4 regions of the Comamonas sp. C11 genome follow, and region 2 is predicted to be linked to each of the others. Evidence: predicted binding sites of a transcription regulator. Region 2 holds the regulator's gene; each other region holds the start of a gene.
What was found. Region 2 encodes sigma-54, which starts transcription at its own class of promoters, with help from an activator protein. Its sites were predicted from a motif close to TGGCANGNAANCTGCTTT; they were not measured.
Positions count from the first base shown of each region.

Region 1: the regulator sigma-54 is predicted to act here: its motif matches at 6,129-6,146, upstream of NOX35_RS03840 (ammonium transporter).
Region 3: the regulator sigma-54 is predicted to act here: its motif matches at 880-897, upstream of nirB (nitrite reductase large subunit NirB).
Region 4: the regulator sigma-54 is predicted to act here: its motif matches at 6,160-6,177, upstream of NOX35_RS03475 (CmpA/NrtA family ABC transporter substrate-binding protein).

Region 1 covers NZ_CP101743.1:850,638-858,135, reverse strand. The annotation lists gene NOX35_RS03865 (penicillin acylase family protein) at 1-2,156, opposite strand, end outside; gene NOX35_RS03860 (YafY family protein) at 2,441-3,130, shown strand; gene NOX35_RS03855 (glutathione S-transferase family protein) at 3,224-3,880, shown strand; gene NOX35_RS03850 (SDR family NAD(P)-dependent oxidoreductase) at 3,953-4,702, opposite strand; gene gspF (type II secretion system inner membrane protein GspF) at 4,863-6,086, shown strand; gene NOX35_RS03840 (ammonium transporter) at 6,218-7,420, shown strand; partial or broken gene NOX35_RS03835 (5'-nucleotidase) at 7,482-7,498, shown strand, end outside.
Region 2 covers NZ_CP101743.1:5,468,096-5,475,593, reverse strand. The annotation lists gene argS (arginine--tRNA ligase) at 1-576, shown strand, start outside; gene NOX35_RS25285 (SPOR domain-containing protein) at 678-1,382, shown strand; gene NOX35_RS25280 (thiol:disulfide interchange protein DsbA/DsbL) at 1,538-2,188, shown strand; gene lptA (lipopolysaccharide transport periplasmic protein LptA) at 2,319-2,975, shown strand; gene lptB (LPS export ABC transporter ATP-binding protein) at 2,972-3,754, shown strand; gene NOX35_RS25265 (RNA polymerase factor sigma-54) at 3,900-5,501, shown strand; gene NOX35_RS25260 (aspartyl/asparaginyl beta-hydroxylase domain-containing protein) at 5,692-6,612, opposite strand; gene NOX35_RS25255 (DUF711 family protein) at 6,746-7,498, opposite strand, start outside.
Region 3 covers NZ_CP101743.1:774,312-781,809, forward strand. The annotation lists gene NOX35_RS03485 (ABC transporter ATP-binding protein) at 1-750, shown strand, start outside; gene nirB (nitrite reductase large subunit NirB) at 1,118-3,592, shown strand; gene nirD (nitrite reductase small subunit NirD) at 3,769-4,167, shown strand; gene NOX35_RS28745 (hypothetical protein) at 4,247-4,360, shown strand; gene NOX35_RS03500 (nitrate reductase) at 4,357-7,218, shown strand; gene cobA (uroporphyrinogen-III C-methyltransferase) at 7,255-7,498, shown strand, end outside.
Region 4 covers NZ_CP101743.1:765,516-773,013, forward strand. The annotation lists gene NOX35_RS03450 (porin) at 1-10, opposite strand, end outside; gene NOX35_RS03455 (Hsp70 family protein) at 207-3,080, shown strand; gene NOX35_RS03460 (tripartite tricarboxylate transporter substrate binding protein) at 3,276-4,304, shown strand; gene NOX35_RS03465 (DUF2809 domain-containing protein) at 4,317-4,742, shown strand; gene NOX35_RS03470 (nitrate regulatory protein) at 4,749-6,074, shown strand; gene NOX35_RS03475 (CmpA/NrtA family ABC transporter substrate-binding protein) at 6,334-7,498, shown strand, end outside.

The DNA.
Region 1 (7,498 bases), 1.1 Mb from region 2:
GTAAAGTAGCCCACCGCACTGCAACCGCCAAACAGCGGCAGGCGCTGCGCGCTGCGCGTCACGTACAGCACGCTGCCGCGCGCTGCGTCGAACGCAATGCCGCTGGCCTTGACCGTGGCGACTGCGGCATCGAATGCCTTGCCGATCTGCGCCGCCGCTGCGGGGTTGATATCTCGCGGTGTATTGAGCGGATCCGCCGGATTGAACTGAACCTTGTAGAGCGTGGCCTCGGGCACGGACAGCGCGATCAGGTTCGTCCAGAACTCATCCCACACATGCGAGCCGGTCGAAGTCTTCGATCCCTTGCCATCCCACGCGGCCAGTGCAGAACAGGCCGGAGCACGATCCCCACTGGCGCTGGATCCGCAAACCAGCGCCAGGATCTGGTCCTTGAACTGCGCCGACTGCACCCGGCTATCCAGCACCATCTGGCGCACGATCTCGCTGGTGGCAGATTTCCCTGCATAGCCATCGGAGCCTGCCAGACGTTGCACGGCCATGGTATGGCCGAGCCGGGTGCGCAGCGATTGCGACTGCGTGCCCGCCGGTCCGAAGATCGCCGGGAAGCCCGTCAGCGGCTGATTCACATTGCTCAGCCAGTAGCTGTCGTTCATATTGCCCACGTAATCGTCACGCATCAGCGTCGGCATGCGGCTCACGCCGATGGCCCCGGCCTGCACCGAATCGGTATCGGTCACCCACTTGCAGGCCGCGCTCGCACCGCTCAAGACCGGCACGCGCGGCAGCGCCACAGCTGCGGCGGCACTGAACGGCGTCGTGCAGGTTTTGAGCAGCGCATCCGGTGCATTCGGCACCGCGCCCAGATCGGCATACCAGGCCTGCTTGCTGTCCCTGCCCACGGCGACCGTATTGACCCAGGGAATCGCCGCTTCTTCACGCTGGATCCGGGTGAACTCGTCCAACGACTTGGCCTGGTTCCAGCGCATCCATGTGCGCAGCGTGCGGTAGTTTCCGGCATTGATGTCGCGGATGGCGACAGCGCTCTGCGCGGTCCAGCCCATGGCCGGATTGAGACTTGCAAGATTGACGATGGGGCCATGCTCGGACTGGTACATTGTGCGCGTGACCTGATCCACACCGCCATTGGCATTGCGCACGCCGATGGTGACATCCTTGGCTGTCATCGGCACGGATTGGCCGTCCATCATGTAGCGCGTAGGATCCTTTGGATCCAGGCCCAGCACGAAGAAACCGAAGCGCCGTGCGGTGGACACCGTGTGGCTCCAGGCCACGTTGTTGTTGAAGCCGATCTGCACGATGGGCAGGCCCAGGAAGGCCGCGCCACTCGCGTCCACCTCGCCGTCGATGGTGAGCTGCATCTGATAGAAACGATCTGGCCCCTTCCAGTACCAGTGCGGGTTGCCGAACAGCAGTGGACTGTCTCCGGCCGTGCCGGTGGTGCCGAAGCCGTACACGTTGCTGCCGATACCGGCCTTACCGCCGACCTGCAGTTCGGGCGCCTTCATGGCTGCCAATTGCAGGCTTGCCGACTTGGCGCTCGCCGTCTTGGTCACCGGCGGCTGGGCATTGGCGATCGCCGCCACGAAATTGGCATATCCGCCAGCCAGCCCTGCTGCATAGGCACGGCGCCATATATCGTTGGCCGTGATGGGCTGTACCCAGTCTTGTGAACCACAGGCGGCATTGGCCTTTGACTGACCCGACTTCACCTCCTTCACATAGCGGTTGTAGCCGGCAGCGAAGCCCTCCACCATCCTGATCAGCTTTTCGGGCTGTGCGGCCTCCATGGCGACGATGTTTTCGTCGGAAATCACCTGCCGGAAATAGAAATCGGAGTCGATGTTGCGCGGCTGCGCAATGGTGCTGTTGTAGACCGCCAGGGCTTCGCCGCCGAAATGGCGGGAACGCTCGCCGCGGTAGGTCAGCATCGAATCGGCGATGGTGCACAGATTGTCCTGCGCCTGCGCATACCCAACGCCGTAACCCAGGGAGCCCCAGTCCTTGGCCTTGATATGTGGAACACCCATTGTGGTGCGCCGGATCTCGGCGCTGAACTTGCTCTCTGGCGGCTTCACAGGTGAATCCGAGCCGCCGCAGCTTGCCAGCAAGGCTGCGGCGGCGGCAATTGAAGAAAGGGCGAGGTACCGTGCGTACCCGACTCGATGAATGGGCATGAAATTGTCTCCGTTGTCGTTTTGAGGAATAGCACGACCGTGCCATTCAACAAACCATCTTAGGTGTTACAAAATCTTCAGACCCGGGGTAAATTCCCAATGGTTCTTCTGCGGCCTGCATACTTCCCTCAGCCTCCACTGCCCGCACAGGCCGCTGCTCTGCGCCCACTCCGCGCTGTGATCCGCTCTCCGCGCGGGGCACCATCGAGATGATCCTTGCAGCCCATCTCTGTCCTGAACTCCGGCAGTTCCACAAACCGTCGATAGCCAAGAAAGCCCACGCCATGAGTCGTTCCGCCCGCCTGTTGCAGCTGCTGGATGCCCTGCGCCGTGCACGTCTGCCACAGACCGGGCCGCAACTGGCCCAGGCGCTGGACGTGAGCCTGCGCACCATTTACCGCGACATCGCCACCTTGCGCAGTCAGGGCGCGGACATTCTGGGCGACCCCGGCATAGGCTTCGAGATGCGGCCCGGCTTTCTGCTGCCGCCCCTGATGTTCAACGCCGACGAGCTGGAGGCACTGCTGCTGGGCGCGCGCTGGGCCAGCCTGCAAGCCGATCCGCAATTGGCCCAGGCCGCCACCGCCGCCATGGACCGCATACGCTCGGCACTGCCTCTGGAGCTGCGCATCGCCGTCGACACCAGCGGCCTGCTGGTTCCCAATATGCAGACAGACCCTCCGGCCGAGCCCTGGCAGGCCGCGCTGCGCCGCGCCATCCGCGCCGAACACAAGGTCGTGCTGCACTACCGGGACCAGCATGGCGTGCCGAGCCAGCGCCGGGTCTGGCCGTTTGCCATGGCCTACTTCGAGCGCAGCCGCGTGGTCTCTGCCTGGTGCGAGTTGCGCCAGGCCTTTCGTCACTTTCGCGCCGACCGCGTGGACGCGCTCGAAGATCTGGGCGAACGCTATCCACAGCGACGTCAGGCCCTGATACAGCGCTGGCTGGAAGAAACCGGCTACACGCTGGATTGAGCGGCGCTGCTGACAGAAACTGTCAGCCCCCGCTCCTACATTGGCTGCATGGCGTTTTTGCCATGTCACAACAGCCCGCCAAGGAGAACCGCAATGTCCACACCTCACCAGCCCAAGCTGCGCTTTTTCAGCAACCCCAGATCACGCGCCCGCATGGTGCGCTGGATGCTGGAGGAGTGCGGTGCCGACTATGAAACCGTTGACCTGGAATTCGGACCCGAGATGAAGTCGCCCGAGTACCTGTCCATCAACCCAATGGGCAAGGTCCCGGCGCTGCAGCATGGCGACGCCGTGGTCACCGAGACCGGAGCCGTCCTTGCCTATCTGGCCGAGCTTTTCCCCGAGAAACGACTGGCCCCGGCGATGGGCAGCACGGAGCGCGCCAGCTACTTTCGCTGGCTGTTCTTTGTCGCCGGGCCGGTGGAGGCCGTCACAACCGCCCACAACGAAGGCTGGCTGAAATCGCAAACGCATCAGCAGGCCATGAGCGCGGGCTTTGGCCGCTTTGACGATGTGCTGAACACCTTGCTGCATGCGGTGGCCGGCAAACGCTATGTCTGCGGCGACCACTTCACGGCCGCCGATCTGTATCTGGCCAGCTATATCGGTTGGAGCATGATGGACGGCAGCTTGCCCAGACGGCCCGAATTCGAGGCCTATGCCACGCCGCTGTTGCAGCGTGCAGCCTCGGTGCGCGCCGACGAGATCGACGGCGATATGCAAGCCGCAGCCATGGCGCCAGTCGTTTAAAGGTTTTGGCCCGCAGCGACCGTCCGTCAAGAGCAGGGCCATCAAAACCTATAGCAAACCGCTGCAAACCACTCAGCGTGCCAGGTAACCGCCGTCGACCGGGTAATAAGCACCCGTCACAAACGACGCGCGGTCACTGGCCAGCCAGGCCACCAGTTCGGCAATCTCCTCAGGCTGGCCCAGGCGTCCCATGGGGTGGGCCGCCACCAGCGCCGCATGCGTGGCCGGGTCCTGCTCCAGACCGCTGATCATGGGGGTCTGGATAAAGCCCGGCCCCACGGCATTGACTCGCACGCCCCGGGCCGAATATTCGAGTGCCGCCGCCTTGGTCAGGCCCAGCACGCCATGCTTGGCCGCCGTATAGGCCGCAGAGTTGGCAAAGCCCACGGCACCGAGGATGGACGCCATATTGATGATGGAGCCACCACCGCCCTGCAGCATGGCGGCAATCTGGTATTTGCAGGCATAGAAGACACCCGAGAGATTGACGCGCAGCACCTGCTCCCAGGCATCGAGTGGATAGTCGGCGGTTGGCGCGCTGGCTCCGCCGATGCCGGCGTTGTTGCAGGCCACGTCCAGCCTGCCGAAGTGGCGCATGGTCAGGGCCACCAGCGCTTCATGATCCGCCGGGCTGCCGGCGTCGGCGCGCAGATACTGTGCCTCGGCACCCAGCTCTCGCACCAGGGCCGCGGTCTCCTGGCCCTGCTCCTCGTTGAGGTCGGCCAGCACCACCCGCGCGCCTTCCCGGGCCCATGTCAGCGCCACACAACGGCCTATGCCGGATGCAGCCCCCGTCACCAATGCAACCTTGTCCTTGAGCATCAAAACCTCGCATTCTTGAATCGGCAGACCATTGTGCCGACCTCACCCGCGGCAGCCATGACCTGCGTCAAGCCGGGTTCGCTCTCCCCAACGCCGAAGTGCTGACATCATTAGTCGCTACCATCTGCACCAACCCCTCACCCGTCAGATCGATTCGCGCATGCCCGCCTTTACCTTTGAAGCCCTGGATGCCCAGGGCCAGACCCGCAAGGGCACCCTGGAAGCCGACAACGCCCGTGCCGCGCGCAGCCAGCTGCGCAGCCAGGCCCTGGTGCCGCTGCAGGTCGAGCCCGTCGCCGCAGGCAAGGGCCAGGGCCGCACCGGCGCTTCCGGATGGTTCACGCGCCCGGTCTTCAACTCCACCAGCCTCGCGGTATGGACCCGCCAGCTCTCGGGCCTGGTCAGCTCCGGCCTGCCCATAGAACGCGCACTGGCCGCTCTGTCCGAGGAAGCCGAGGACGAACGCCAGCATCAGCTGGTTGCAGCGCTGCGGGCAGAGGTCAATGCAGGCTCCAGCTTTGCCAGGGCGCTGGAACAGCATCCACGCGAGTTTTCCGATATCTTCTGCGCCGTGATCGGCGCCGGAGAATCCAGCGGCAGCCTGGGTCCGGTGCTGGAAAACCTGGCCGACGACCTGGAGGCGCGCCAGGCCTTGCAGTCCAAGCTCATCGGCGCCTCGCTGTATCCGGCCATCGTGACGCTGGTGGCCATCGTCATCGTGATCTTTCTGGTCAGCTATGTGGTGCCGCAGGTGGCCGGCGTGTTTGCCGGCACCAAGCGTGCGCTGCCGTTTCTCACCGTGGTCATGCTCGGCATCAGCGACTTTGTGCGCCACTACGGCTGGTTCATGCTGGCCGTGGTGCTGCTGGCTGCCGTGGGCTTTCGGCTGGCTCTCAGGAACGAGGCATTCCGCGAGCGCTTCGATGCCCAGTGGCTGCGTCTGCCGCTCATAGGCCGGCTCTCGCGCAGCTATAACGCGGCGCGCTTTGCCGGCACGCTGGCCATGCTGGCCGGAGCGGGCGTGCCCATTCTCAAGGCCTTGCAGGCCGCGGCCGAGACGCTGAACAACCGCGCCCTGCGCGCCGATGCCATGGATGCGCTGGTGCTGGTGCGCGAAGGCGCGCCACTGGCCTCGGCCCTGGCTCAGAAGAAGCGCTTTCCGGGCCTGGTCGCCATGTTCGCCCGGCTGGGCGAGCAGACGGGCCAGCTGCCGCTGATGCTGCAGCGTGCCGCCACCCAGCTGTCCACCGAGGTCCAGCGCCGTGCCATGCACCTGGCCACGATCCTCGAGCCGCTGCTCATCGTCGTCATGGGACTGGTGGTCATGCTCATCGTGCTGGCCGTGCTCATGCCCATCATCCAGCTCAACCAGTTCGTCAAATAGGCCGGCCGCGCCGGCAACGGTGCGGAAGCACCCACTCCAGCTTGGCGCAATTCTTGCTTTCTTTTAGTGCATTGCGGGTTTTTTCCGCAATTTCGCACCAATAAATAGCAAATTTCAGCTGGAGCGTTTTCATGCAAGCACTAAAACAGGGCGCGGATGCCCTGTTCATTCTGATGGGCGCCGTCATGGTCCTGGCCATGCACGCCGGTTTCGCCTTCCTGGAACTGGGCACCGTGCGCCGCAAGAACCAGGTCAATGCCCTGGTCAAGATCCTGGTCGACTTCTCGGTCTCCACCGTGGTCTATTTCGCTCTCGGCTATGGCGTGGCCTACGGCACGCACTTTTTCGTGGGTGCCGAGCAGCTGACGGAACTCAACGGCTATGGCCTGGTCAAGTTCTTCTTTCTGCTGACCTTCGCGGCCGCCATTCCCGCCATCATCTCGGGCGGCATCGCCGAGCGCGCCAAGTTCTGGCCCCAGCTGATCGCCACGGCCATGATCGTGGGCCTGATCTACCCCTTCTTCGAGGGCATTGCCTGGAACCAGCATTTCGGCGTGCAGGCCTGGATCAAGGCGCTGACCGGCGCCGAATTCCACGACTTTGCCGGCAGCGTGGTGGTCCATGCCGTGGGCGGCTGGATCGCCCTGGGCGCCGTGCTGCTGCTGGGCCCGCGCCGCAATCGCTACCGCCAGGGCGGAGCGATTGCCGCCACGCCCCCCTCCAGCATTCCCTTCCTGGCGCTGGGCGCCTGGATTCTGATCGTGGGCTGGTTCGGCTTCAATGTGATGAGCGCCCAGAGTCTGGACAAGATCTCCGGTCTGGTCGCCGTGAACTCGCTGATGGCCATGGTGGGCGGCACGCTGGCAGCCCTGGCCGTGGGCAAGAACGACCCGGGTTTTGTGCACAACGGCCCGCTGGCCGGCCTGGTCGCCGTCTGCGCGGGCTCGGATCTGATGCACCCCCTGGGGGCGCTGGTCGTGGGGGCCGCCGCCGGCGCCATCTTTGTCTTCATGTTCACGCTGACGCAGAACAAATGGAAGATCGACGATGTGCTGGGCGTGTGGCCGCTGCACGGTCTGTGCGGCGCCTGGGGTGGCATTGCGGCGGGTATCTTCGGCACGCAGGCACTGGGCGGGCTTGGCGGCGTGCATCCGCTGGCCCAGCTCATAGGCACGCTGATGGGCGTGGCCTGGGCGGCCCTCGGTGGCCTGCTGGTCTACGGCCTGCTCAAGAAGACCATGGGGCTGCGCCTGAGCCAGGAGCAGGAATTCGACGGAGCCGATCTGTCCATTCACCACATCAGTGCCACGCCCGAGCGCGAAGCCAACTGGTGAGGGCGCGGCGGCCTGCGTATCATCAGAGCTTGTCTGCACATCCGATTGAAGCCGTACCGCCATGGCCATGACCCTGAA
Region 2 (7,498 bases):
CTGCACACCATGGTGCGCGTGGTGCGCAACGGCGAAGAGGTCAAGATCAGCAAGCGCGCCGGCTCCTACGTCACGCTGCGCGATCTGATCGAGTGGACCAGCAAGGACGCGGTGCGCTTCTTCCTGCTCTCGCGCAAGCCCGACACCGAGTACACCTTCGACGTGGATCTGGCCGTGGCCCAGAACAACGACAACCCCGTGTACTACGTGCAGTACGCCCATGCGCGGATCCAGTCCGTGCTGCGCGCCTGGCAGGAAGCCGGCGGTGCCGGCCTGGCGGCACTCAAGGATGTGGACCTGTCCGCACTGGAAGGCCCGCAGGCCCAGGCCCTGATGCTGCTGCTGGCCAAGTACCCCGAGATGCTGACCGCTGCTGCCGAAGGCAATGCACCGCACGACGTGACCTTCTATCTGCGCGATCTGGCCTCCAGCTATCACAGCTACTACGACGCCGAGCGCATTCTGGTGGACGACGAAAAGGTCAAGCTCGCACGTCTGGCCCTGGTCGCTGCCACGGCCCAGGTGTTGCACAATGGGCTGGCGGTGCTGGGTGTGAGCGCACCCGAGCGCATGTAATCCCAGTTTCCTGTCCATCGGTCGCCTTGCCGGCCTTGCCTGTCAGTGGCCGATGGGTCTGAGAATGGAATAACTGAAGCAGAAAGCGTTAAGCGACTGATATGAAGAACCAGCAACGCGGTGGAACCATCCTGGGGCTTATCTTTGGCATGGTCATCGGTCTGGCTGCGGCTCTGGCCGTGGCCATCTATGTGACCAAGGTGCCGGTGCCTTTCCTCAACAAGGGTGGAAACAACACTCAGCGCGATGCGGCCGAGGCCGAGCGCAACAAGAACTGGGATCCCAACGCACCGCTGCAGAGCCGCCAGCCTGCGCCTCCCCCGGTGACACCACCAGTTCCTCCGAGCGACGTGACGGTGTCGCCGCCCACGCCTGCGGTACAGCCTACTGCAACCGGCGGAGTCACCACGCCGCCGGCACCAGCGACGCCGGACAAGACGGCCAAGCCCGCATCGGGCGATCCGCTGGGTGATCTGGTCAAGGAACGCTCCGCCGCCGCCGACAAGGCAGACAAGGCGCGTGCAGACAAGGAAAAGGCGGCCACGCAGACTGCATCCTCTTCGGACTCTGCATTCAACTACTTTGTGCAGGCCGGTGCTTTCCGCGGCCAGAGCGAAGCGGAAGCGCAGCGTGCCAAGCTGGCCATGCTGGGCTGGGAGTCGCGCATCAGCGAGCGTGAGCAGAACGGCATCACCGTTTTCCGCGTGCGCGTGGGGCCGTTCAGCAAGCGTGACGACGCGGAGCAGCTCAAGGGCAAGCTTGATGGCGCGGGCGTGGACTCGACCCTGGTGCGTGCAGCGCGATAATCGGCCCTGCGAGGCGTTGTGCAGCCTCTCTCTGCGGATCCCTCAGGCTGCGGCCCGAGGCGTCCCAGACAGCGGGTGCGAGATTTAGGACTTTGCTGAACTTTTTGGGGCCGCTGGGCTCTGATACTGCAGACCTGATACAGGAGTTTTTTTAGATGAAACGTCGCGAATTCTCTCTGGCTGCCTCGGCAGCTGCTGCCGGTGCCCTGACTTTGGGTGCCTCCTCCAGCTGGGCCCAGGGCGCTGCGCCCAAAGAAGGCAAGGACTACATCAAGCTCGGCAAGCCCGCCAGCGTGAGCGCGCCGGCCGGCAAGGTCGAGGTGGTCGAGTTCTTCTGGTACAGCTGCCCGCATTGCAATGTCTTCGAGCCCCAGTTCGAAGCCTGGGCCAAGAGCCAGCCTGCCGATGTGGTGGTTCGCCGCGTGCCCGTGGCTTTCAATGCCTCTTTCGTGCCGCAGCAGAAGCTCTACTACGCTCTGGAGGGCATGAACCTGCTGCCCCAGCTGCACGCCAAGGTGTTCCGTACCATTCACGTGGATCGCAATCTGCTCAAGACCGATGACGCCATCTTTGACTGGGTCGGCAAGCAGGGCGTGGATCTGGCCAAGTTCAAGGAGGTCTACAACTCCTTCACCGTGGCCAATCAGGCGCGCAAGGCCGCCCAGCTGCAAAACGAGTATGACGTGGAAGGCGTGCCCGCCATGGGTGTGGCCGGCCGCTACTACACGGACGGCACCAGGGCCGGCAATATGGACAATGTGCTGCGCGTGGTCAATGCGCTGATCGCCTCCAGCCGCAAGGCCTGAGATCAGGCAGCAGACGCCAGTGACGTTTGATGCCCAGCAAGCCCGCCGCCGTGCGGGCTTTTTTGTGGGTGTTTTTTACGCAAGTTGCAAAAAGGGAATGACTACAATGGATGCAAGAAACGTGCCTTCCATGAAAAAAACACTCATACCTCTTGCGCTGGCCTGCGCCCTGGCAGCAGCGACCGGCATTGTCCATGCCGAAAAAGCCGACAGCGCCAAGCCCATGAATATCGAGGCGGATGCGTTGCGTCATGACGAGCTGCAGCAGACCAGTGTCTTTACCGGCAATGTGGTGATGACCAAGGGCTCCATCGTGCTGCGCGGCGCCCAACTCGATGTGCGGCAGGATGCCGAGGGCTATCAGTACGGGGTGATCAAGGCCGAGGCCGGCAAGCGAGCATTCTTCCGTCAGAAGCGCGATACCGTGGCCGGTCAGCCCGAGGAGTTCATCGAGGGCGAAGGCGAAGTCATCGAGTACGACGGCAAGGCCGATATCGTCAAGTTCATCCGCCGTGGCGAGATGCGCCGCTACCGTGGCGGTCAGCTCAGCGATCAGGTCACGGGCTCCATCATCGTCTACAACAACATCACGGACGTCTATACCGTCGATGGTCAGAAGACCAGCGGCGGCCTGCCGAGCTCCTCCGTGGGGCAGGGCGGTCGTGTGCGCGCCATCATGGCGCCCAAGGACGGCACGCCGGGAGCCCAGCCCAAGCCTGCAACACCTGGCACGCAGCTGCGCCAGAGCATGACGCTGGGCGGCGAGAAAGCCGACGAGAAGAAATGAGCGAGCCGACTTTCTCCAGCAGCCGCAGCGGCGAGTCCGACAGCCGCCTGGAAGCCAAGCATCTGGCCAAGTCCTACGGCAGCCGCAAGGTGGTCAAGGATGTGTCCCTGTCCGTGCAAAAAGGCGAGGTGGTCGGTCTGCTCGGCCCCAACGGCGCGGGCAAGACCACATCGTTCTACATGATCGTGGGCCTGGTGCGCAGCGACGGCGGCGAGATCTTCATCGACGGCCAGCCGGTGGGCGGCATGCCGATTCACCAACGCTCGCGTCTGGGCCTGTCCTATCTGCCCCAGGAAGCCTCCATCTTTCGCAAGCTCAGCGTGGAAGACAATGTGCGCGCCGTGCTGGAGCTGCAAAAGGACGAGCAGGGCAAGACGCTGACGCAGGGCGAGATCGAAAAGCGCCTCACCGGCTTGCTGCAGGAGCTGCGCGTCGAGCATCTGCGCCAGTCGCCGGCACTGGCTCTGTCCGGCGGTGAGCGCCGTCGCGTGGAAATTGCCCGAGCCCTGGCCACGCAACCGCGCTTCATCCTGCTTGACGAACCGTTTGCCGGCATCGACCCGATTGCGGTGATCGAGATCCAGCGCATCATCGGCTTCCTCAAGGAGCGCGGCATCGGCGTGCTGATTACCGACCACAATGTGCGCGAGACGCTGGGCATCTGCGACCACGCCTTCATCATCAGCGACGGCCATGTGCTGGCCGAAGGCACGCCCGAGGAGATCGTGGAGAACGCCGATGTGCGCCGCGTCTATCTGGGCGAACATTTCAGAATGTGATGACCCCCACGCTCCTTCACTTTGTGTGGTCGCTGCCCCCGGAAGGGACCCTGACCGGCTGCGCCGGGGTTTGCCCTGGGGAGACCCGGCTGCCAACCCATGGCACTGTGCGCGTTTGCAATGATTGTCTGGGAGCCGCGCCTCGATGAAGCCAGGTCTCTCGCTACGCGTTTCGCAGCATTTGTCGCTGACGCCGCAGCTGCAGCAATCCATTCAGCTGCTGCAGCTCTCCACTCTGGAGCTGGCGCAGGAAGTCGAGCAGATGCTGGTCGACAACCCTTTTCTGGAACGTGCTGGCGATGAGGCCGAATCTACGGGAGATGCTCCTGTAGATGTAGCTGCTAGCGCAAGTGAATACAACACTTCAGACAGTATTCATGCTGAAAATGATGCGAAGCAAACGCAAGCAGCTGCTGAAACAATAGCGGAGACGCCAAGTGCCGAGACCCCGGAAACGCTGAACTGGGAGGCCGACGGCATGGACGGCCAGGACGGGGAATGGGGCGGCGAATCCAGCAGCGAGTGGGATACGCCCTCGGCCAGCAGCTCCACACGCAACCGCGATGGCGATGACGAAACCGATGCCATCGATCTGGCGCGCGAGCACCAGAGCCTGACCGACTTTCTCCATCGTCAGGCGCTGAGCCTGCATCTGGGCGCGGCGGACATGGCGGCACTGCGCTTTCTCATCGAGTCGCTCAACGACGACGGCTATCTCGAGGATTCCCTGCAGGAGCTGGCGCAGAGCCTAGCCGGCGACGACCTGGAAGAGCGCGAGGAGCTGGAGCAGCACTTTGTCATTGCTCTGAAGCTGCTGCAAAGCCTGGAGCCCGTGGGCGTGGGCGCGCGTGATCTGGCCGAGTGCCTGCAGCTGCAGCTGCGCGACCTGATCCGCACCGCCGAGGACGAGGGCACGACCGAGGCGCATATGAACCGGCTGCTGCTGGCGCAGGCCATCTGTGCGCAGCCCATGGACCTGCTGGCGCGGCGCGATCTGCGCAAGCTCACCAGCCTGTGCGGCGCGCGCGAGGAGCAACTGCGCGAGGCCATGGCATTGATTGCCAGACTGGAGCCGCGTCCGGGGCGTCGCTTTGTCGATGTGGAACGCCATATCGTGGTGCCCGATGTCATCGTGCGTCCGGTGCGGGCCGGCGCCGGCCGGATGGACTTTTCCGTGCAGCTCAACCCCGAGGTCATGCCGCGTCTGCGCGTGCACGACATCTATGCCGGTGTGCTGCGCCGCCACAAGAACAGCGACGGCCATGCGGCGCTGCAGCAGCAGCTGCAGGAGGCGCGCTGGTTCATCAAGAACATCCAGCAGCGCTTCGACACCATCTTGCGTGTTTCCGAAGCCATCGTGGAGCGGCAGAAGAACTTCTTTGTGCATGGTGAGCTGGCCATGCGCCCGCTGGTGCTGCGCGATATCGCCGACACCCTGGGCCTGCACGAGTCCACCATCAGCCGCGTGACCACGGCCAAGTACATGGCCACGCCCCAGGGCACCTTCGAGCTCAAGTATTTCTTCGGCTCGGGCCTGGGCACGGAAACCGGCGGCAGTGCCTCCAGCACGGCCGTGCGTGCGCTGATCAAGCAGTTCGTCGATGCCGAAGATGCCAAGAAGCCGCTATCGGACGCCAAGCTGGCCGATATGCTCAAGGAGCAGGGCATCGAGTGCGCGCGCCGCACCGTCGCCAAATACCGCGAGCAGCTCAAGATACCGACGACCACGCTGCGCAAGGCGCTGTAGGGCACCGCAGAAACAAGAAAGCCGCTGATGCATCGCACAGCGGCTTTCTTGTTCTGCATTTAGGGCGGGAGCCTTGATAAGGCATTTCTCAAGTCAGGGGCAGCGAGCAAGAGCCGCCCTTGCGGCGATGCCGCCGTCCCCCTTGGGGGCGCCCGGCCAGGGGGAAGGCGCGTAGCGCCTCAGGGGGTTATCAAGAAACCAGCCACCAGATAAACCAGACCAGCACGCCGATCATCAGTCCGAACTTGAGGATCTTGTAGAAGGTCGGATTCCAGTTGCGGAAGGCGCGGCGGTACTTGCCCGCATAGAACGAGATCTTGAACAGCTTGCTGATCATGCCGCGCGGATCGCCTTCGTTGTTGGGCGAGCTGGCGGCGGCCACCACATTCTTGCCCAGCCAGTGATTGAGCCACTGGGCAAAGCCATTGGTCATGGGACGCTCCACGTCGCAGAACAGCACGATGCGGTTGCCCTCGCTGCGGTTCTCGGCCCAGTGCATAAAGGTCTCGTCGAAGATCACGCCTTCGCCTTCGCGCCAGCTATAGGGCTGGCCGTCGACCTCGATCATGCAGCGGTCGTCGTTGGGGGCCAGCACGGCCAGGTGATAGCGCAGCGAGCCTGCATAGGGGTCGCGGTGCAGATTGAGCTTGGCGCCGGGCGGCAGCTCGGCAAACATGGCAGCCTTGACGCTGGGAATCGACTTCACCAGGGCCGTGGTCTTGGGGCACAGCTCCATGGCCGAGGGGTGGGCGTCGCCGTACCATTTGAGGTAGAAGCGCTTCCAGCCGGTCTTGAAGAAGGAGTTGAAGCCTGCGTCGTCGTTGTTGGCGGCGGCCTTGATCTGCATGTTCTTTTGCAGATTGACGGCTTCCTCGCGGATTTCACGCCAGTTGGCCTGCAGCGGTGCCAGCTCGGGGAAGGTGCTGGTGGGCAGGTAGGGCGTGCGCGGTACCTTGCTGAACATCAGCATGAAGACGTTGAACGGCGCCGTGAACGTGGAGTGATCAAACAGCTGGCGCAGCACCTTGTGGCGCACCTTGCCGCGCAGATGCATGTACAGCCCGCAGCCAAAGAAAAGCAGCACCAGTGCCAGAACGATAATTTTTGCCATAAGAGCCAATTTTACCGGGGGCACCCCGGCGGCCACCATGGGGGCAGGTCAAACAGAACCGGGGTAGGGGAATATCAAAAGCAATAGCTGCCGGCGCTTGACGGCCAGGCGCAGCAGCCCGCCTGTTAGATGCTCAAGGCAGAGCCAGTACGGCGCAGTTGCACAGATCGGCACTCTCGAAGGCCGTTCTGTCGCCCGCTTTGAGCCCCGGCACGGGGAACAGGCGCACAGTCAGCGGCTTGTTGAGGCGAAAAGCCATGGTGCCCGTATCGCGCATGACGGCAGCGATCTGCTCGGCGCTGCTGTCGCCCGGCACGGGTACGGTATCGAGGCCGATGCCGCAGACGCTGCTATAGGTCAGCAGGGCGCGGATATCGAATTCGTCATTCAGACTGGCCTGGGCCAGGCCTTCGTCCTCGGTCACGGCCAGCATCAGGCCGCTGAATCCGATCTGCGTCACGCCGCTGACCGATTTGAAGACGCGGGTCAGCAGGGCCGAGGCTTCCACCGTGCCGCTGGCGCCGAAACAGGGCACGCCCAGCAGTTGGTAGACATCGACCATGGAGGCGCAGGACTTGGACGGCGCAGCCGAGGTGTCCATGCCCGCGATATGCCAGCCCTCGGCCAGCGTCACGCCGTCGGCACAGCGCTGGATGGCAGTGGCATGCTCGTTCAGGGTCTGGCTCAGGCGCTCGAATGCGAGCCTGAACCACGCCGCGTGATCGAGCTGCAGGCGCTGCTGCTGCAGCTGCTGCAGTTCAGCCACCATGAGGTCTGGCGTCTCCAGACCCAGCACCAGGGCGCCGTGGTGCTTGCCGCGGTGGTAGCTGGCCGGGAAATAGGGAATGCCGGGCGCGCAGTTGAAGTTGACCGTGAAGTTGAAGTT
Region 3 (7,498 bases), 1.1 Mb from region 2:
GCCAAGGGCCTGTTTCCCGCGCTGCGCGACATCAATCTGAACATTGCCAAGGGCGAGTTCGTAAGTCTCATCGGGCATTCGGGCTGCGGCAAGTCGACGCTGCTCAATCTGATTGCCGGCCTGACCATTCCCACGGGCGGTGCATTGCTGTGCGCCAACAAGGAGATCAAGGGCCCCGGCCCCGAGCGTGCGGTGGTCTTCCAGAACCACTCGCTGCTGCCCTGGCTGAGCTGCTGGGGCAATGTGCACCTGGCCGTGGAGCGTGTCTTCGGCAAGCGCGAAAGCAAGGCACAACTGGCGCAGCGCACCGATGCGGCGCTGGCCATGGTGGGCCTCAGCCATGCGGCGCAAAAGCGTCCCGGCGAAATCTCGGGCGGCATGAAGCAGCGCGTGGGCATTGCCCGCGCCCTGTCCATGGAGCCCCAGGTGCTGCTCATGGACGAGCCCTTCGGCGCCCTCGATGCCCTGACGCGCGCCAAGCTGCAGGACGAGTTGCTGGAGATCGTGGCACGCACCCAGAGCACCGTGGTGATGGTCACGCACGATGTGGACGAGGCCGTGCTGCTGTCCGACAAGATCGTGATGATGACCAACGGTCCCGCTGCCACGATTGGCGAGGCGCTGCATGTGGCACTGCCACGCCCGCGCAGCCGGGTGGAGCTGGCCGAGGATGCCCAGTATCAAAGCTACCGCAAGGCGGTGATCGACTTTCTCTACACGCGCCAGGGCCATGTGGAAAAAGCGGCCTGAGCCTCGCCTCGATGTCTGTTGCATGGCGCCCTGGGGCGCCATGTTTGTTTGGTGCACAGCAAAGCGGCGCACAGGCACAAGGATGGTGCATCTCTTTCTTGCCTGCTGCATTCCACGAGACGGCAGAGCTGGCATGGCAATTGCATGTTCCCTGTCGTGGCCAAGGTGGGCCACAGGGTGATGGTGCAAGGCTGGATCAGAACCCAAAAGACAAAGACGTCTACATGCTCATGCAAGTCATGAAGCATGCAGACGTCTTTTTTTGTTGCCGGGCCGTCTCAGGACACAGGCGCTTCTTCGGAGGTGTTGCTGCCAAGCGCAGGGGTTCTGCGCGGGAGGCCTTTTTCGCAAGCCCACGGGGACTCAGATGAAAAAATCCAAACTGGTCATGATTGGTAACGGAATGGCAGGCGTGCGCGCGCTGGAAGAGTTGCTGGCCATTGCTCCCGATCTGTACGACATCACGGTCTTCGGCGCCGAGCCGCATCCCAACTACAACCGCATTCTGCTGTCGCCCGTGCTCGCCGGCGAGCAGACGCTCGGCGATATCGTGCTCAACGACTGGTCCTGGTACCAGGATCACCATATCCTGCTGCACGCCGGCTATACCGTGACGGCCGTGGACCGGGCCCGGCGCACGGTACATGCGGTCAATGCCCTGGGCGAGACCGCCAGCGCCGAGTACGACCGGCTGATCATGGCGACGGGCTCCAAGCCCTTCATCCTGCCCATCCCCGGCAAGGACCTGGAGGGTGTGCTGGCCTACCGTGACATTGCCGACACCGAGGCCATGATCGAAGCGGCCAAGACACTCAGGCATGCGGTGGTGATCGGCGGTGGCCTGCTGGGACTGGAAGCGGCCAACGGCCTCATGAAGCGCGGCATGCAGGTCACCGTGGTGCATGTCGGCGACTGGCTGATGGAGCGTCAGCTCGACGATCAGGCGGGCCGCATGCTGCAGAAATCGCTGGCCGAGCGCGGCATGCAGTTCCGCATGCAGGCGCAGACGCAGGAACTGCTGGGCGACGAAGACGCAGGACGCAGCGGCCGCGTGCGCGCCGTGCGCTTCAAGGACGGCAGCGAGATACCCGCCGAACTGGTGGTGATGGCCGTGGGCATTCGTCCCAGCACCGAACTGGCCGAGTCCATGCATCTGCTTGTGAGTCGCGGCATCGTGGTCAGCGATACGCTGCAGACCGTGACCGATCCGCGCATCTATGCCGTGGGCGAATGCGCGGCACACCGAGGCATTGCCTACGGACTGGTGGCGCCCCTGTTCGAGCAGGGCAAGGTGCTGGCCAACCATCTGGCCGAGTTCGGCATCGGCCGCTATCTGGGTTCCCTGACCTCGACCAAGCTCAAGGTCACGGGCATCGATCTGTTTTCCGCAGGCGATTTCCAGGGCGGCGGCGATACCGAGGAAATTCTCATGAGCGACCCCTACGCGGGGGTCTACAAAAAGCTGGTCATCAAGGACGACAAGCTGGTCGGTGCCTGTCTGTACGGCGACACGGTGGACGGCAGCTGGTACTTCAAGCTGCTGCGCGAGGGCCGCAGCGTGGCTGATATCCGCGACAAGCTGATGTTCGGCGAATCCAATCTCGGCGATACCGGCCACCAGGGGCAGAGCAAGGCCGCGGCCATGGCCGACGGCGACGAGGTCTGCGGCTGCAACGGCGTGACCAAGGGCGCGATCTGCAAGGCCATCAAGGACAAGGGCCTGTTCACGCTCGACGATGTGCGCAAGCACACCAAGGCCAGTGCCAGCTGTGGCTCCTGCACGGGACTGGTGGAGCAGATCATCATGTTCACGGCCGGCGGCGACTACTCGGCGGCCCCCAAGACCAAGGCCATGTGCGGCTGCACCGACCACGGGCACCAGGCCGTGCGCGATGCGATCCGCGATCACAAGCTGCTGAGCACCGATGCGGTGTTCCGCTTCATGGAGTGGCGCACGCCCAATGGCTGTGCCTCCTGCCGCCCGGCCGTCAACTATTACCTGATCAGCACCTGGCCCAAGGAAGCCAGGGACGACCCGCAAAGCCGCTTCATCAACGAACGCAGCCACGCCAATATCCAGAAGGACGGAACGTACAGCGTGATTCCGCGCATGTGGGGCGGCGAGACCACGGCCTCCGAGCTGCGCCGCATTGCCGATGTGGTGGACAAGTACCAGATACCCACCGTGAAGGTCACGGGCGGCCAGCGCATCGATTTGCTGGGCGTAAAAAAGGAGGATCTGCAGGCCGTCTGGAACGATATCGGCATGCCCTGCGGCCATGCCTATGCCAAGGCGCTGCGCACGGTCAAGACCTGTGTGGGCAGCGAATGGTGCCGCATGGGCACGCAGGACAGCACCCAGATGGGCAAGGACCTGGAGCGCGCCATGTGGCGCATGTACGCACCGCACAAGGTGAAGTTCGCGGTCAGCGGCTGCCCGCGCAACTGCGCGGAGTCCGGCATCAAGGATGTGGGAATCATCGGCGTGGACTCGGGCTGGGAGATGTATGTGGGCGGCAACGGCGGCATCAAGACCGAGGTCGCGCATTTCTTCACCAAGCTCAAGACCGCCGAAGAGGTGATGGAGTACACGGGCGCCTTCATGCAGCTGTACCGGCTGGAAGGCTGGTATCTGGAGCGCACGGTGCACTACATCAATCGCGTGGGTCTGGACTATGTCAAGCGACGCATTCTCGACGATGCCGAGGGCCGCAGGGCGCTGTGGGAGCAGCTGCAGTTTGCACTGGACGGCGAGCCCGATCCCTGGTTCGAGACCGACAAGGCGGCCGTGGACACGCGGCAATTCCAGGCTTTGCCCGCTGATGTGTCAGCTATTGCCTGAAACCGAGAACCTCTTTCAATTTTTCAGCAGTTTACGAACCTGGCGCGGCATAGCCAAGGGACGGTGAGCAAGGGCCTGGGCGGCCCCGCCGCCCCGTAGCGAGGCCGTCGCTCCCCTCCCGCAAAGCGAGAGAGGGGGAAGTCGCAAGGCGGCTCAGGGGAGCTTAGGAGATGCAAATGAGCGAATGGATTTCTATCTGCACGATGGACGACATCCCCGTGCTGGGAGCGCGCCGCGTGGCGCGCGCACAAGGGCTGGATGTGGCCGTGTTCCGCAATGCCGACGACGAGGTGTTTGCGCTGCTGGATCGCTGCCCGCACAAGGGCGGCCCGCTTTCGCAAGGCATTGTGTTCGGTCGCAGCGTGGCCTGCCCGCTGCACAACTGGACGATTGCACTGAGCAGCGGCGAGGCGGCTGCGCCCGACGAGGGCTGCACGCCCTATTTCAGCGTGCGTGTGCAGGACGGCGAGGTGCAGCTGCGCGCCGACGAGCTGGCCAACCGCGCCCTGGAGCAGACCCGCCCGCATGCCGGTCCTGCGCATTGCGCGGGCAAATCCGGCTGTGCCACGGCCTAGTGTCTATGTTGATATGAAATGAATAGCTGCATGCGCTTGTTCAGAAAGCGTTACAGCATGATTTCACTGAAAGTCTGCCATGCATGAGACTCGATCCACCTGTCCCTATTGCGGTGTCGGCTGCGGACTCGCCTTCGGCGGTCCGCGTTGCGGTGACCATGGGCGCCGCAGCTTCTCTTCGGTGACGCCATGAAAGAAACCAAGTCCACTTGCCCCTATTGCGGTGTCGGCTGCGGCGTGGTCATCGAGTCCGATGGCCTGCAGATTACCGGCGTGCGTGGCGATCCCGAGCATCCTGCCAACTTGGGCCGTCTGTGCACCAAGGGCAGCACCCTGCATCTGACGGCCGCGCCCGCCTATGCCCAGCAGGCCCGCCTGCTGCAGCCCATGCGCAGGCTGGAGCGGACATCCGCGCCGCAGGCCGCGAGCTGGGATCAGGCCCTGGATGAACTGGCGGCGCGTATCGCCGGCATTCGCGCCGCCCATGGGCCCGATGCACTGGGTTTCTATCTCAGCGGCCAGTTGCTGACCGAGGACTACTACGTCTTCAACAAGCTGGTCAAAGGCTTGCTGGGCACCAACAATCTCGACACCAATTCGCGGCTGTGCATGAGCAGCGCCGTGGCCGGCTACAAGGCCACGCTGGGCGCCGATGCACCGCCGGCCTGCTATGAGGACATAGACCTGGCCGGCTGCATGTTCATCACGGGCAGCAATATGGCCTGGGCGCACCCCATTCTGTTCAGGCGTGTGGAAGAGGCCAGGGCGCGCAATCCGCAACTCAGGATCATCGTGGCCGATCCGCGCCGTACCGAGACGGCAGAGCTGGCCGATCTCTATCTGCCGCTGCAGCCGGGCAGCGATGTGATGCTGTTTCACGGTCTGCTGCACATCATGCTGTGGGAGGGCTGGACGGACAGCGCCTTCATCGCGCAGCACACCAGCGGCTTTGCACAGCTCAAGGAACTGGTGCGCGAAGCCACGCCCGAGAAGGTCGCTGCCATCTGCGGCCTGCCCGTGCCGGACCTGTACCTGGCGGCGCGCTGGATGGCGCTGGGCGGTGCCGAGGAGCCGGCGGACGCGCGTCGTCCCACGCTCAGCCTTTACTGCCAGGGTCTGAACCAGAGCCGCAGTGGCACGGCCAATAATGCGGCGCTGATCAATCTGCATTTGGCGACGGGCCAGATCGGCAGGCCTGGCGCCGGGCCCCTGTCACTGACGGGCCAGCCCAATGCCATGGGCGGGCGCGAGGTGGGCGGACTGTCCAATCTGCTGAGCGCGCATCGTGATCTTTCGAACGCAGGGCACAGGGCAGAAGTGGCACGGCTATGGGGTGTGGAGTCGATTCCGCAGAAGCCCGGAAAGTCAGCGCTGGAGATGTTCGAGGCCGCTGCCGACGGCCAGATCAAGGCCTTGTGGATTGCCTGCACCAACCCCGCGCAGAGCATGCCCGAACAGGCCATGGTGCGCAGGGCGCTGGAGCGCGCCGAGCTGGTGGTGGTGCAGGAGGCCTTTGCAGCGACCGAGACCACGGCCTATGCCGACTGGTTGCTGCCAGCCTCCACCTGGGGCGAGAAGCTGGGCACGGTCACGAACAGCGAGCGGCGCATCTCGCGGGTGCGCGCCGCCGTGGTCGCGCCGGGGGCGGCACGCCATGACTGGCAGATAGGCGTGCAGCTGGCGCGGCGCCTGGAGCAGCATCTGCGGCCCTCGCTGCCAAGCTTGTTTCCCTATGACACTGCGAATGCCGACGCGGGTGCAGAAGCCATCTGGAACGAGCATCGCGAGTCCACACGAGGGCGCGATCTGGATATCACGGGTCTGAGCTGGGCGATGCTCGAGGTCGAGGGACCCCAGCAATGGCCCATGCCCCAAGGCGCTAGCCAGGGCCGGCAGCGTCTGTATGGCGATGCGGTGTTTGCGACCGAGGATGGGCGTGCACGCTTTGATGCACAGCCCTGGCAGACGCCGGCCGTGCCGCGCGATGCACGGCATCCGTTCAGTCTCAACACCGGCCGCCTGCGCGATCAATGGCATGGCATGACGCGCACTGGCCAGTTGGGGCGTCTGTTCGCCCATGCCAGCGAACCTCAACTGCAGGCCAGTCCCCAGGACATGCAGAGGCAGCAGCTGCAGGACGGCGATCTGGTCCATGTCTCCAACCGCTATGGCGCCATCGTGCTGCCCGTCAAGGCGGACCCGGGCTTGCAGCCCGCACAGCTCTATCTGCCCATGCACTGGGGCAGCATGTACCTGAGCGGCATGGGCTCCAAGGGACAGCGGCTTGCCGGAGTCAACGCCTTGACCACCCCCGAGCGCTGCCCGCGCTCCAAGCAGCCCGAGCTCAAGCATGTGGCCGTCAGGCTGCTCAAGGCCGAGCTGCCCTGGACCTGTCTGGGCATGGCCTGGCTTGATGACCAGCAGGTGCAGTCGGTTCGGCAGGCCCTGAGCGAACTGATGGCCGAGTTCGACTTTGCCAGCTGCGTGCTGTTTGGACGCGCCGTGCCGCTGGAGAAAGCGGATCAGGGCCGCACCGGCGTGCAGTTCCGCGCCGCAGCCTATGCGCAGCCCGGCGCCGAGGTGCTGGCGCGGCTGCACAGCCTGCTGCGGCTCGATGGCCCGCAGGCCATGCGCTATGCCGACGCGCGTCGCCAATGCAGCCGCGCCATGGCGATAGGCCGGCAGACCGATGAGCCCAGGCTCGATGCCTTTTTGCTCTGTGGCGATGCCAGCGCCGGTCGCTGGCTGGGGCCGGTACTGCGCGACGAGCAATCGGTGCAAAGCTATGGGCGTCTGCTGCTGTCCTCGGGGGCCAGGCCGCCAGCCGCCATGCCTGCCCGGTCGCCACAGATCTGTGCCTGCATGAATGTGGATGAGGCCAGCATCAACTCGGCACTGACCGCGTGCGAGGGCTCCGCCGACGAGCGGCTCGCGCAGCTCAAGTCTTCCCTGGGATGCGGCACGCGCTGCGGCTCCTGCATTCCCAGGATCAAACAACTGGTGCATGCGACGCCTGCGCCGCAGTCGGCAAGCCTGCCGGTTGCCGCCTAGATGTCGATGTCCGGCAATGCATATGAAAGGCCAGCCATGACAAACAGCCATGCCACTTCCCTGCTGCCCGCGGGCCGCTGCTATCTGGTCGGTGCCGGCCCCGGCGATCCGGAGCTGCTCACGCTCAAGGCGCTGAGGCTGATCCAGTCCGCCACGCTGCTGCTGGCCGACGACCTGGTGTCTGCCGACATCGTGAAGCTTGCCAGCGCAAGCGCCCGCATCGTGCATGTGGGCAAGCGCGGCGGGCGCGAGAGCACCTCGCAGGAGTTCATTGAAAAAC
Region 4 (7,498 bases), 1.1 Mb from region 2:
TGACTGGCATGTAGCGACTAGCCTTCGATCTTTGCTATGAAACTTGCGCGAACCTGCGCGCTTGTTACAAGGCAAATCCCGTGCCAGCCAATGTGCACTGCTTTGGACAGTTGTCGTTGCGGCTGCAGCTCATCCCGGCAGGCGGTTCGGGCATCCGGCTCTTGTTACGATCGGCGACAGAGTTTTACGCGTCTTCGTCTCAGCCCATGCATCCATCTCGCCCCACCCACGCCGTCGGCATAGACCTGGGCACCAGCCACACAGTCGTGGCAAGCGTTGCGCTGGACGGTGCGACGGGTGATATCGCGCTGCTCGATATTCCGCAGCGCAGCACGGCAGGCGAGGTCGTGGCCCAGCCTCTGCTGCCTTCGGTACGTTACCAGGCAGCAAAGGGCGAGCTGGGCGAGGCCTGGCAGCAGCCCTGGCCACCGCAGGGCGCGGATGAAGCTGCGCCTGCCGTCATAGGCCGCTGGGCGCGAGATCTGGGGGCTGCCGTGCCGGGGCGGCTGGTGGCCAGTGCCAAAAGCTGGCTCTCGCACACCGGCGTGGATCGCACGGCTGCCATCCTGCCCTGGGGGACAGGCGAGGACGTGACCAAGGTATCGCCGCTGGCGGCATCCAGCTCCTATCTGGCCCATGTGAAAGCAGCATGGGACAAAGCCCATCCCGAAGCGCCACTGCACCAGCAAAGCGTGGTGCTGACGGTGCCCGCTTCATTTGACGAGGGTGCACGTGCGTTGACGCTGGAGGCCGCGCAGATGGCAGGTCTGCCGCGCGTGCAACTGCTGGAGGAGCCCAAGGCCGCGTTTCACGACTGGCTGGTGCTGCAGGGTGATGAGCTGGCCGCGCAACTGGCGGACAGCCGGCTGGTGCTGGTGGTGGATGTGGGCGGGGGAACTACCGATCTGACGCTGATCCGCGTGGATGCATCGGCCGACGGCGGCCTGCCCACGCTGACGCGCACGGCTGTCGGCGAACACCTGATGCTGGGCGGCGACAACATGGATCTGGCGCTGGCCCATCAGCTTGAGACTGCGTTTGCGGGCAAAGCGGGAGACCAGGGCCAGAGGCTGTCCGTCCAGCGCTTTGCCCAACTGGTGCAGCGCTGCCGCATGGCCAAGGAGCAGTTGCTGGCGCAGAACGCGCCAGAGCAGATCGGCATCACCTTGCTCGGGGGCGGCAGCAAGCTGCTGGCGGCGACTCAAAGCGTCACGTTGACCCGCGAGCAGGTGCGGCAGTCGGTGGTCGACGGCTTTTTGCCGGTCGTGCAGATCAGCGATATGCCCGCCAGGCGGCAGGGCGCGCTGCGCGGCTTTGGTCTGCCCTATCCGGCCGATGCGGCCATCAGTCGTCATCTGGCGCAATTTCTCGCCCAGCATGCAAGCGGGGGGCTGCCCGATACCGTGTTGCTCAACGGCGGCGTGTTCCACGCCCATGCCATGGTGCAGCGTCTGACGGAATTGCTGGGCCGCTGGCGCGGCAGGCCGGTGCGCGTGCTGCACAACCCGCACCCGGACTGGGCCGTGGCGCGCGGTGCGGCGGCCTATGGACTGGCCCGCCATCAGGCAGAGCTGGCGGCGACTCAGGTTGCCGCACCCAACCCGCCCGAAGCACGGGCTGGGCAGGCATCAGCAGCGATCAAAACCATGGTGCCGCGCATTGGCGGCGGTTCGGCACGCAGCTACTGGTTGCTGCTGCCGGGCAAGAGAGGCGAGGCTCCGCAAGGCCTGTGCCTGCTGCCGCGTGGCACGGAAGAGGGCGTGCGCATGGTGCTCTCTGGCCGGCGCTTTGCGCTCAAGCTGGGCCAGGCCGTGCGCTTCAGTTTGCTGGCCAACAGCCAGAGCCATGTGCCTGCGCAGCCCGGCCAGATTGCACCTTTGAGCGGTGAGGGCTGGGTAGAGCTGCCGCCCTTGGTCACGGTGCTGCCCGCGCCCGAAGGTCGGGCTGCGGCCCAGGTCGAGGTGCAGCTGCAAGCCTGCATGAGCGAGGTCGGCACGCTGGAAGTGCGCTGCGTGGCCGTGCCGGATGCAGGCCGGTCCTGGTTGCTGTCTTTTGCCGTGCGTGGTGCTGCAGCTTCCGAATCAATAGCTGACAACGTAGATGCGCAAAGCGCTGAGGACCGGAAATCTTCAAATTCTTTGATGGCCAGGCTGCCCGAAGCCGTGGCCCTGGTGGATCGCATCTTCGGCACGCAGGCGCAGGAGGTGACGGCCCGGGAAGTGCGCCAGCTGCGCCAGTCGCTCGAGAGAGTCCTCGGCCCGCGCGAGGGCTGGGAGCTGGACCTGCTGCGTGCCTTGTTCGATGCGCTGCTGGCCCGTTCCAGGCGCCGCCGCCGCACGGCCGACCATGAGCGCGTCTGGTTCAATCTCGCAGGCTGGTGTCTGCGCCCCGGCGTGGGTGCAGAACTCGATGGCTGGCGCATAGACCAGGTCTGGTCCTTGTATGGCCAGGGCCTGGGTCATGCCAAAGAGGCCGCCAACTGGACGGAGTGGTGGGTGTTCTGGCGTCGCGTGGCGGCGGGTCTGAACGAGACCCGGCAGATGGAGCTGCTCGAAGACGTGGCCGGCCATATGCACAAGGCCGTGCAGCAGAACACGCGCGGCAAATCCAGCCATGGCAGCTATGACGACATGCTGCGCCTGTTCGCGGCCATGGAGGCCGTGCCCTGGCAGTACCGCCAGGAAATGGGGCAGTGGATGCTGCAGCGCCTCAGGCGCGAGGATGAAACCGTGCAGACCTGGTGGGCCATAGGCCGCCTGGCGGCACGCCAATCGCTGGCCGCCAACGCCCATCTGGTGATGCCGCCCGAGGCGGCTCTGGAGTTTGTGAACGCCACGCTGGCCCAGGACTGGCGCAGGAACGAAACCGCAATGTTTGCCGCTGTGCAGATGGCCCGCATGACGGGCGACCGCGCGCGTGACCTGCCCGATGCCATCAGAGCGCAGGTGCTGGAGAAGATGCGCAGCAGCAGTGCGCCCGAGCGCTGGATGACCATGGTCGAGCAGGTGGTGCAGATGGAGGCCGAGGACCAGAAGCGCAGCCTGGGCGACAGCCTGCCGCCGGGTCTGGTGCTGTTGTGAAGATGCCGTGCCGCCGCAGCCAGGCTTGGAGTCAATGCATTTGCAGGAGGCTGCCCCTGCCAAACGCGATGGCTGAACAGTGAGCGCTGTTCAGGCCCTCCGGTCAGCGATGCAAGAATGGCCTGTTGCATGGGACGACAGGCCAGCATGGAGGGCTGGCAGCATCCATGTCCACCACCACAGGAAATGATTGCCATGAAGTTTGAAGAAGCTGCGCGCACCGAGATGGCGCGAAACGCTGTTTTTATCTCCGGAAACCAACGCCGCTCGCTGCTGCTTGCGGCGGTGGCTGCCGTGGTGGCGGCTCCTCTGACGCAAGCATTGGCGCAGGGCGGCAACTGGCCTGCCAAGCCGATTACCTTTGTCGTGCCCCAGGCACCGGGCGGTGCCAACGATGTGATTGCGCGAGCCGTGGCGCAGGGGCTGGAGAATTCGCTGGGCCAGCCCGTCATCGTGGAAAACCGCGCCGGTGCCAACGGCAATCTGGGCACGGGCCAGGTGGCGCGCAGCGCGGCCGACGGCTACACCTTTCTGGTGACGGCGCAAAGCGCCTACACCATCAATCCGGCGCTTTATTCCAGGGTGCCGTTCGATCCCATCAAGGATTTCACCCCCGTAATGCAGCTGGCCGTCGCGCCTTATCTGCTGGTGGTGAACCCGAACTTTCCGGCCAAAAATCTGGACGAGCTGGTGGCCTATGCCAAGGCGCATCCGGGCAAGGTGGAATACGCCTCTGCCGGCAACGGCACGCTCAACCATCTGCTGGGCGAGATGCTGAAAAAACAGAAGAACGTGAGCCTGCTGCATGTGCCTTACAAGGGGGCATCGGCCGCCGCCACCGATGTGGTGGCCGGCCAGTTGCCGGTGACCTTTGGCAGCTTTCCGGGCGTGATGCCTTTTGTCAGCAGCGGCAAGCTGCGCGTGCTGGGCGTGGCGTCCGACAGGCCGACCTCGCTGGCACCCGAGATCCCCGTGCTGGGCAAGGGCCTGGCCGTGACCAGCTGGTACGGCTTGTTCGCACCGGCCGGTACGCCGCAGCCGGTGGTGGACAAGCTTTATCAGGCCGTGAAGACCGTGCTGGCCAGGCCCGAGATGGCCGAACGCCTCAAGACTCTGGGCGCCGAGCGCGTGGAGTCCACGCCGCAAAGCTTCAAGGACATGCTGCCGGCCGAGCTGGCGTACTGGAAGCAGGTGGTCAAGGACTCCGGCGCGCATATCGACTAAAGGGGACGCAGCTTGTTGATTCATCTGGCCGCTGCCGGACCCTTTCGTCGCTCACGGATGGTGTTGACCCTGTTCATTGCGGCGGTCATCGCCATCGGGCTGGCCTCGCGCCGGGGCTACGTGCCCTTTCCCGTCGTGCTGGGCAACTATCCGGGCGATGCGCTCTGGGCCTGGGTGCTGCTGCTGTGCGTGGCCTGGCTGCGGCCGGCCATCACGCGCGGCAGGCTCATGGCCTGGTCACTGGTCATCGCCTTTGCCATCGAGTTCCTGCAGCTCTATCAGGCCCCCTGGATGCAGGCCCTGCGTGCCAACAAGCTGGCCTATCTGGTGCTGGGCAACGGCTTCGATCCCCTGGATCTGCTGGCCTATGTCGTGGGAATCGGTGCGGGCGCCATGGTGGACCGGCTCTGGGAGAAGCGGCAGCGTCGCCTTGCCTGAGATGGCATGAATCGTGCTGATCGTCCATGGCATCAACATGACGACAAGCACTACCCCATGAAAACGCCTCTGCACTATCTGGTGGCTGCAAGGCAAAGCGAGATTGCCGAGCTGGAGCAGATCAGCCGCGCCAGCAGCCTGGTGGCGAGCGTGTCCGAGCTCGTCCATGCGCTGCAAAAAGAGCGCGGTCTCTCGAATATCTTTCTGGTCAGCGGCGGAGCACAGGCGCAGCAGAGCCTGCTCGACCATGGCCTGCATGTGGACCGGGTCATGGAGCGGGTCTGCCTCGCGCTTGAAGAGCTGGGCGCGCGGGCGCCGGGTGCGCATGGCGCTCGCCTGTTCAATGCGATCGCCAATGCGCTGCAAGGCTTTGAAGCCCTGCCGCTGCTGCGCCGCCGGCGCGATGCGCTGCAGCTCAGTGCCGAGGACTGCACTCAGGCGTTGATCCGCATGATTGCGGCCTGCCTGACCGTGGTGTTCGAGGCGGCGGACAGTGCTTGCGATCCCGATATCGCGAAATTGCTGGTGGCGCTGTTTCATTTCATGCAGGGCAAGGAGCTGGCGGGCCAGGAGCGTGCCACGGGGGTTGCGGCGTTTACCGCAGGGGTAGGCAGGACGGAGCGTCAGCGCCATTGGCTGCATCTGATCGAGTCGCAGGAGCGTTGCTTTCAGGTGTTTGCAGACTTCGCCAGCCCCTCGGGGATGGAGCGCTGGCAGCAGCAATGCGGGGCCTGCCCCGATATGACGGTGATCGAGCGGCTGCGTCGAATGGGCTGCACGGCCGGTGACGGCCTGCCGCTGGACCGCAGCCTGAGCTCGCCGTGGTTCGAAGCCTGTTCCAGCCGGCTCGACGCCATGCACCAGATTGAGGCATTCCTGGCCGAGGAACTGCAGGCCCAATGTCTGCGCAAGCTGGAGCAGGCCGGCGCCGCGCTCTGCCAGCAACTGGCGCTGCTGGAGATGCAGCCGCAGCCGGGGACTCGCGCCGAAGCGGCTGCAGCCTTTCTGGGGGCCACGCAGTCAGCCGCCTCCTTTCCTGCTGAGGGCGCATATGGGTTGCAGCTCGAGAAAAGCATTGTCTTGCTGGTGCAGGAGCAATCCATGCGGCTGCAGGACATGCAGACCGAAATCGACAAGGCACGCGCCACGCTCAAGGAGCGCAAGACCATAGAGCGGGCCAAGGGCGTGCTCATGAACTACCGCCAGCTCAGCGAGGGCGATGCCTACAAACTGATCCGGCAGACGGCCATGAACCAGAACCGGCGCATGCTGGATGTGGCCGAGGCGATTCTGGCCACGGTGGACCTGCTGCCGGGCAGCACCAATTCATAGCCTTGGCTGCGCTGTGTTTGTTGTGCTGCACCAAATATGGGCCAAAACCGGAGGCGCAAAGCCTGCTCCGCCTCTGATCAAGGCCTGGCATGGTTTGTGCATGACTGTTGATGTCAAGCAGACCAAAGGCGGTCGCGCTTAAAGCGTTATTACGAGTGACCTGGGACAACGGCGTCCTTTTCTCCTCACACCCGAGGAGGGAAGGGCGCCTTTTTGTTTTCCGGATCGCCTTCACCACGATTCTTGATGGAGTTTTCTCATGAGCCAGCGCCTTCCTTCGTCTACTGTTCCTGCGCCCGAGCCCGTATCTGCCGGTGGCCGGCGTGAGTTTCTGCGCGTGGCCGGTGCTGCTGCCCTCTATGGCACGCTGGGCCACCATGGCGCCTGGGCCGCAGGCTCCGACGCGCCGGAGAAGAAGGAGGTCAGGATCGGGTTCATCCCGCTGACCGATTGCGCCAGCGTGGTCATGGCCTCGGTGCTGGGCTTCGATCAGAAATACGGCGTGAAGATCGTCCCCAGCAAGGAGGCAAGCTGGGCCGGCGTGCGCGACAAGCTGGTCAACGGCGAGCTGGACTTCGCCCATGTGCTCTATGGCCTGGTCTACGGCCTGCATCTGGGTGTGGGCGGCCCCAGGAAGGACATGGCCGTGCTCATGAGCCTGAACAACAACGGCCAGGCGATAACGCTCTCCAAGGCCCTGGCCGACAAGGGCGCGGTGGACGGAGCCAGCCTGGCCAAGGTGATGGCCAGGGAAAAACGCGAATACACGTTTGCCGGCACTTTCCCCACAGGCACCCATGCCATGTGGATGCATTACTGGCTGGCGGCTGCGGGCATCAACCCTTTGTCCGAGGCCAAGCTGATCACCGTGCCACCGCCCCAGATGGTGGCCAATATGCGCGTGGGCAATATGGATGGCTTCTGCGTGGGCGAGCCCTGGAATCACCGCGCCATCATGGACGGCATAGGCATTACGGCCAATACCACGCAGGATATCTGGAAGGATCACCCCGAGAAAGTGCTGGGCACCACGGGCGAGTTCGCACAGAAGAATCCCAACACTTGCCGCGCCGTGATGATGGCGATTCTCGAGGCCGGCCGCTGGATCGACGCCAGCCTGCAGAACAAGACCAAGATGGCCGAGACCGTGGCCCAGAAGTCCTATATCAACACCAGCGTGGACGCCATCAACCAGCGCATTCTGGGGCGCTACCAGAACGGACTGGGCAAGACCTGGGACGACCCCAACCACATGAAGTTCTTCAACGACGGGGCCGTGAACTTCCCCTATCTCTCGGACGGCATGTGGTTTCTTACCCAGCACAAGCGCTGGGGCCTGCTCAAGGCTCATCCCGACTATCTGGCCGTGGCCAAGCAGATCAATCGCATCGACCTCTACCAGCAGGCGGCAAGCCAGCTCAAGG